DNA from 2 places in the Paraburkholderia sp. SOS3 genome. Region 2 is predicted to be linked to the other one. Evidence: predicted binding sites of a transcription regulator. Region 2 holds the regulator's gene; the other holds the start of a gene.
The links. Region 2 encodes FNR, which switches genes on or off when oxygen is low (the NO sensors DNR and NnrR bind a similar motif). Its sites were predicted from a motif close to TTGATNNNNATCAA; they were not measured.
Positions count from the first base shown of each region.

Region 1 (3,406 bases), on a different replicon from region 2:
AAGCGGGCCTTTGTTTTGCTCGCTCTCGCGTGAATGCGGGGCGCGGAGTCGATGCGCCGCGCGAGTAAAATGTTCTGACTCCACGCGCCGCATCCGAGACAAGGAACGCACCGACATGAAGACCTACGATCAGTTCTACATCGACGGCAAATGGCTGAGCCCGTGCGGCACCGGCACGATCGACGTGATCGACTCCGGCACTGAAGCGGTGATGGGCCGCATTCCCGAAGGCATCGAAGCGGACGCGGAAGCCGCGATTGCCGCGGCGCGCGCCGCCTTCGACGCCTGGGCCGCGACGTTGCCGCAACAGCGCGGCGCGTACCTGCAAAAAATCGCCGACAACCTCAAGGCCCGCACCGACGAACTCGCGCAATTGATCTGCGGCGAAGTCGGCATGCCGATCAAGCTGTCGCGCGCGATTCAGGTCGGCGGCGCCGTACAGAACTGGTACGCGTACGCCAAGCTCGCGGGCGAATTCGCGTTTGAAGAGAAGGTCGGCCATTCGCTCGTCGTGCGCGAACCGGTCGGCGTCGTCGCGGCGATCACGCCGTGGAACTATCCGCTGAACCAGATCACGCTGAAGGTTGCGGCGGCGCTCGCGGCCGGCTGCACGGTCGTGCTGAAGCCGTCGGAGATCGCGCCGCTCAATGCGTTCGTGCTCGCCGAGGCGATTCATGAAGCGGGCTTGCCGGCCGGCGTTTTCAACCTTGTCTGCGGCTATGGGCCGGTGGTCGGCGAAGTGCTCGCGTCGCATCCGTCGGTCGATATGGTGTCGTTCACGGGCTCGACGCGCGCGGGCAAGCGCGTGTCCGAGCTTGCCGCGGCGACCGTCAAGCGCGTCGCGCTCGAACTGGGCGGCAAATCCGCCTCGGTGATTCTCGACGACGCGGACCTGCCGGCCGCCGTGAAGGCGACCGTCGGCGCATGCTTTCTGAACTCGGGGCAGACCTGCTCCGCGCATACGCGCATGCTCGTGCCCGAAAGCCGCTACGACGAAGTGCGCGCGCTCGCGAAAAGCGCGGCCGAAAGCTACGTACCCGGCGACCCGCGCCACGACAGAACGCGCCTCGGTCCGCTCGCATCGGCCGCGCAGCAACAACGCGTGCAGCAGTACATCGCGCGCGGCATCGAAGAGGGCGCGGACCTCGTGACCGGCGGTCCCGGCATGCCGGACGGCATACAGCAAGGCTTCTTCGCGAAACCGACCGTGTTCGGCCGCGTGCATCCGAAGGCGACGATCGCGCAGGAGGAAATCTTCGGCCCCGTGCTGACGATTCTCACATTCAAGGACGAAGACGAAGCCGTCCGCATCGCGAACGATTCGGTCTATGGTCTCGCCGGCGCCGTATGGGCGGGCAGCGACGAACGCGCGCTCGGCATCGCGCGCCGGATGCGCACGGGGCAGGTCAATATCAACGGCGGCGCGTGGAATGCGGCCGCGCCGTTCGGCGGCTACAAGCAGTCGGGCTATGGCCGTGAGAACGGCACGTATGGCCTCGACGAATATCTCGAGTACAAGGCGATGCAATTCGCCGTCAACAAGACGACGTAACGCGCCGCACACGCGTTCGATGCGGCGTTCAGCCGCATCTGCGCGCGCGTGTTTGTCACACTTGACAAAGGTCAATAGCGCAAACGCCGCAGCGCCCGACAATCGCTTCGAACACCAACGAATCGAAACGATAGCGGGGCAAGGCAATGAAGAAGAACAGAACCGGAATGGCGCTCGCAATGGCGGGTGCCACGCTGATAAGCGCGTTCGCGACCACCGCGGCACACGCCGACGACACAGCCAGCGGCGCAGCGTCGGCCGCGAGCACGGTGCAAAGCCCCGTCGAGGGCGGCATTCATGCGCGCGATGTGCTGGTCCGTTTGCGCGGTATCAGCATCATGCCGCAGGTCGGCACGAGCAGTACGTTGTCCACGCTCAACGTGAACGTCAACAACGCGATCGTGCCGGAGCTCGACTTCACGTACATGATTCGCGACAACATCGGCGTCGAGCTGATCCTCGCGACATCGCGCCATCAGGTGACGTCGAACCTGGGCGCGCTCGGCGGCGTGAACGTGCTGCCGCCGACGCTGCTGCTGCAGTATCACTTCAACCACCAGGGAAAGATTCGCCCATACGTCGGCGCGGGCCTCAACTACACGTATTTCTATAACGACGGCCTCAAGGCGGGCGGCCAGTCGATTGCCGTGAGCCACAGCAGTTTCGGCCCGGCGCTGCAGGCCGGCGTCGACGTGCAGATCACGAAGACGCTGTTCGTCAACGCGGACATCAAGAAGATCTGGATGAGGACCGATGCGACGCTAGGCGGGGCATCGATCGGCACGCTGCGTATCGATCCGCTCGTGGTCGGTCTCGGCGTCGGGATGAAATTCTGACGGGCACACCGCTCGCCGCGCGGATCGGCGCCGCGCGAGGCGCGGCTCAAATCTTGTCGTACTTGAAGCGCATGGCGGTGCCGTCGCGTTCGATCCGCTCCCATACCGAGCGCTTCTCGTCGTCGGTCATAAAGACCCAGTTCGCGACCTCGGTCGCCGTGCGGCCGCAGCCTTTGCACACTTCGTCGAAGAGCGTGGAGCAGACGCCGATACACGGGCTGTCGGGAAGGTCGTGAAGATTCGAAGCCATCGGGAACGAGGTGAAAAGCGCGGGCGGTCCGATATGGTAAACGAAAAGCCGAGGCGCCCATTCTCGCCACCGATCGGCTGCCAGATGGCGCGAATGCGCGGTTAACCATCGAGCAGCGCGTCACCCGAAGGGGCGTTCAAGCGAACCGAACGCTCAACGTCCGGCCACGACCTGCCACACGAGCGCGGCATTGAGCGCGACGATGGCCGCGGCGGCCAGCCATGCCAACACGAGCGGCACGCGCCTGACACGCCAGCCGCGCATGATCCGCGAGTCCGAGGCGAATCGCACGAGCGGCACGACCGCGAGCGGCAACTGCAGGCTCAGCACCACCTGGCTTGCAACAAGCAGCTGGTTCGACCCATGCGGGCCGAACAGCACGACCGCGACCAGCGCGGGGCCGAGCGCGAGCCCGCGCGTGAGCAGTGCGCGCTGCCAGCGCGGCAGCGTGAGACGCATGAAGCCTTCCATCACGGCCTGTCCGGCGAGCGTGCCCGTCACCGTCGCATTCATGCCGCATGCAAGCAGCGCCGCCGCGAACAGAATCGCGGCCCAATGCGACCCGACGAGCGGCGCGATCAGCGCCTGCGCATCGGCGAGGTCGGACACGTTGCGATGGCCGTGTGCGTGAAAGACGGCGGCCGAGACGATCAATAGTGCTGCGTTGATCAGAAACGCCACCGATAGCGCGCCGAACGTGCCGACATTGGCGCGCTTGAGCACCTGGGCGATCGCGGCGTCGTCGCCGTCGGGCACGGACGCCTTGAC
Region 1 covers NZ_CP018811.1:2,299,460-2,302,865, forward strand. The annotation lists gene BTO02_RS10455 (aldehyde dehydrogenase family protein) at 116-1,552, shown strand; gene BTO02_RS10460 (OmpW/AlkL family protein) at 1,699-2,388, shown strand; gene BTO02_RS10465 (DUF1289 domain-containing protein) at 2,435-2,638, opposite strand; gene BTO02_RS10470 (Nramp family divalent metal transporter) at 2,792-3,406, opposite strand, start outside.
Region 1: the regulator FNR is predicted to act here: its motif matches at 1,614-1,627, upstream of BTO02_RS10460 (OmpW/AlkL family protein).

Region 2 (3,406 bases):
CAGATGCCCGCCAGGACGCCAGAACGGCGCCGATTGCGTGAATGGCAACGTGCTACGTTGGGAGGAGCATCATGGGCATCGGCATGCAGATCGTGTATCTCGGCTTTGCCGGCTCGCGTGAACTCGAGGGTGAAGCGGGGGCGCAGCTCGTGCGCCTCGAGCGCTACAGCAATCTGCTGTCGGGCTGCCATCTTGCGATCGAGGCATTGCGTGCGCGCAGCAGCCACCCGGTCTACGATGTGCGCCTCGATCTGCTGCTGCAAACATCGGGCTTCAAGCCGCTCGAGCACTGTTCCGATGAAGTTCCGCGCCTCGCGCTGCAGCGTGCGTTCGATCTGGCCGAGCGCGAACTTGCCACGCTCGCGGGGCGCGCGACGGCGCGCGCGCACTAGAATCCGCGCCCTGGAACCTGCGCGCTGGAATCCGTGCACCAGAACGCGCACTAGAATCCGATAGGCGCTTGCATGAGGCGGCGCTTCGCGCCGACGCCTCTTCGAAAAACGACGCGCCGATGGCAACCGCGGTTTTGCCGCCGGCGCTGCGGCAGAAGGACATTACATCTGGTCATCCGCGAATACGCCGTGCTCGGGCGCCGAACCGGTGCTGTCGAGGCATTGCACATGCCACCGTCCGACGATCGGCGCGTGATGGGCGTGGCGGTACCACAGCGCGCGGCCGCTTTCTCCTTCGAATGGTCCTTGCGCATCCGACAGATCGAGCTTTTCGAGCACGCATAGCGCGTGTCCCGTATGTTGCCCGTCGATGCGCGTATCGGAACCCGAGATTTCGAACTCGCCCCATTGCGGCAGATCGATGACGGCGTGGCCTTCGCGCGACCATTTGCGCGCCGCCAGGTCGAGCCACAGAAGGGCGTAGACCGAAGGGTCCGCGCAGTCGAAGGTGTCGAGATGTACGGTGATTCGCATGGCTCTTCCCGGTGTGGAGTGTCTTCCCGCAGCGGCAAAACGCAGATTCAGGCGCGGCCAGCAAGTCACTGGCTCATGACCCACTCGATAAGCGTATGCGCGTCCTGGGCGGACAGCGGCGGGCCGCCGCGCTCGGCGGAAACCGGCATCGGCATGTCGCCCCAATGCGCACGGCCGCCGGCACGCAGCTTCTGTTCGAGCATTCGGATCGCGTCAGGGTTGTCGCGATAGCGCTCGGCGATCTGATGAAACGCCGGTGCGAGAAAAGGGGCGTCCGACGTGTGGCAAAACATGCAGTGTTGCTGATCGACGAGCTCCGTGGGCTCGACGCGCTGCGCATGCGCCGTGCCGCATACGGCGAAGCCCGACACGGCGAGGCAGGCTGCGATCAGGCGCGAATGTAATGCTGGCATAGTCGTGGGCTCCTTTTCGCCACCACTTTAAAGAAAGCCGCCATAGCGCCGTTGACGCACATCAAGTGCCGATTGCAGGAGCGCAACGTCGGGAGAGCCCGCTTGGCGCAGGCATGTGCTCAAACGCGCGACAGTCCCTCGAGATCGACGATGCGAATCTGCCTGCCGCGCGTATCGACGAGCCGTTCGCGCTGGAACTTCGAGAACATGCGGCTGACCGTTTCGAGTTTCATGCCGAGATAACAGCCGATCTCTTCGCGTGTCATGCGCAGATTGAACTCGGACTGCGAATAGCCGAGCGCCTTGAAACGCTTCGACAGATTCAGCAGGAACGCTGCCACGCGCTGTTCCGCGGTCATCGTGCCGAGCAGCATCATCAGCGACGATTCGCGCACGATCTCGCCGCTCATCATCCGGTGCACGTGATGCTGCATCGCGCGTATTTCGCGGCAGACGGCTTCGAGCTGCATGAACGGAATCACGCAGACGACGCTGTCCTCGAGCGCGATCGCATCGCAATTGTGGCGACTCGTGCATACGCCATCGAGGCCGAGCGCTTCGCCCGCGATCTGGAAGCCCGTGACCTGTTCGCGACCGTCGCGATGCATGACGATGGTCTTGAACGAGCCGACGCGCACCGCGTAAATGCTCTGGAACGCGTCGCCGGCGCGGTACAGCGCCTCGCCGCGATGCACGGGGCGCGTCGTGCAGATCACCGCATCGAGTTGCGCGAGCTCCGCGGCGGAGAGGCCAGGAGGCATGCAGACCGAGCGCATCGAGCAGCCCGAGCAGCGCACGGCGCTCCGCTTGCCGGATTCGGCGCCCGGCGACGGATCGACCGGATGAATACGATGGAAGGCATGTGTCGGTCCGGCGGACGGCGCAGCCTGTTCGGCGAAGGCGAATGACATGATCGGCTCCTCGTTACTCAATGGCGCGCGAGCGGCGCGCTAACGAAAGGTCTCGGATGGTGTGGCACGCTGCGTCGAACTCGGCAGTCTTGTCGAAAAAGTAATGCGCACCGGCTTTGCTGCACGCGGCACGGAACGCCGGTCCCGAATGGTTCGTCAGCGCGATCATCACGATGTCGGGCAGACTTTTCGCGAGCGCTGAAATCAGTTCGATGCCGCTGCCTGCCGAAAGCCGCAGGTCGATGACCGCGACATCGGGACGGCACGCGCGAATCGCTTCGAGCGCCGTTTCGCTGTCTTCGGCTTCGCCGACAATCTGCACGCCGGCCAGCAGTTCGAGCAGTTGCGCGATATTGCGTCTGACGCTCGCCGCATCTTCGACGAGGAACACTTTGAGGGGGGCGCGGTGCACATCGGTATCCATGCACCGCAGTATCGTCGCTGCTATCTCAAAAAAGAATCGGCGACGGTGGAAGTTCGAGTAGGGCGCTGCGGTTTTGTGTAGGCGGTTTCCTACACGGAGGGAGTCGAAACGGAACAGCTGCGTGTGGAGCGGGTCTCGCGCGTCAGGCTTCGTCCTGGTCGTCGAACAGCTGATGGCGCATGGCGTAACGCACGAGCGCGGCTTCGTGCGGCATCTGCATCTTTTCGAGGATGCGCATTTTGTATGTGCTGATGGTCTTCGAACTCACGCACAGCGCCTGCGCGATTTCGGTAATCGTCTGCCCAGCGGCGATGCGCCGGAACACGTCGAATTCGCGATCGGACAGCCGTTGGTGCGGCAATGTGTCCGCCGGCTCGTTCAGGCTTTGCGCGAACCGCTCGGCCATCGCAAGGCTCACATAGACGCCGCCCGACGCGATTTTCGCCAAGGCGCCGACGAGTTCCGCACTGGCGCTTTCCTTCGTCAGGTAGCCGGACGCACCGGCCTTGAACGCGCGCACGGCGTATTGCTGTTCGGCATGCATCGTCAGCACGAGGATGCGCAGCTCCGGCTTTTCTTCCCTGATCTGCTTGATGAGCTCGAGGCCGTTGCGGCCCGGCATCGAGAGGTCGAGCACGAGAATCTGCGCCGGCGTCTTGCGGATCAGGGCGATGGTCGTGATGCTGTCGCATGCTTCGCCGGCGACCTCGAAGCCGCTTGCGCTCTGCAGGA
Region 2 covers NZ_CP018812.1:1,927,607-1,931,012, forward strand. The annotation lists gene BTO02_RS28710 (hypothetical protein) at 72-392, shown strand; gene BTO02_RS28715 (DUF3564 domain-containing protein) at 555-926, opposite strand; gene BTO02_RS28720 (c-type cytochrome) at 992-1,339, opposite strand; gene fnr (fumarate/nitrate reduction transcriptional regulator Fnr) at 1,459-2,250, opposite strand; gene BTO02_RS28730 (response regulator) at 2,264-2,674, opposite strand; gene BTO02_RS28735 (response regulator) at 2,817-3,406, opposite strand, start outside.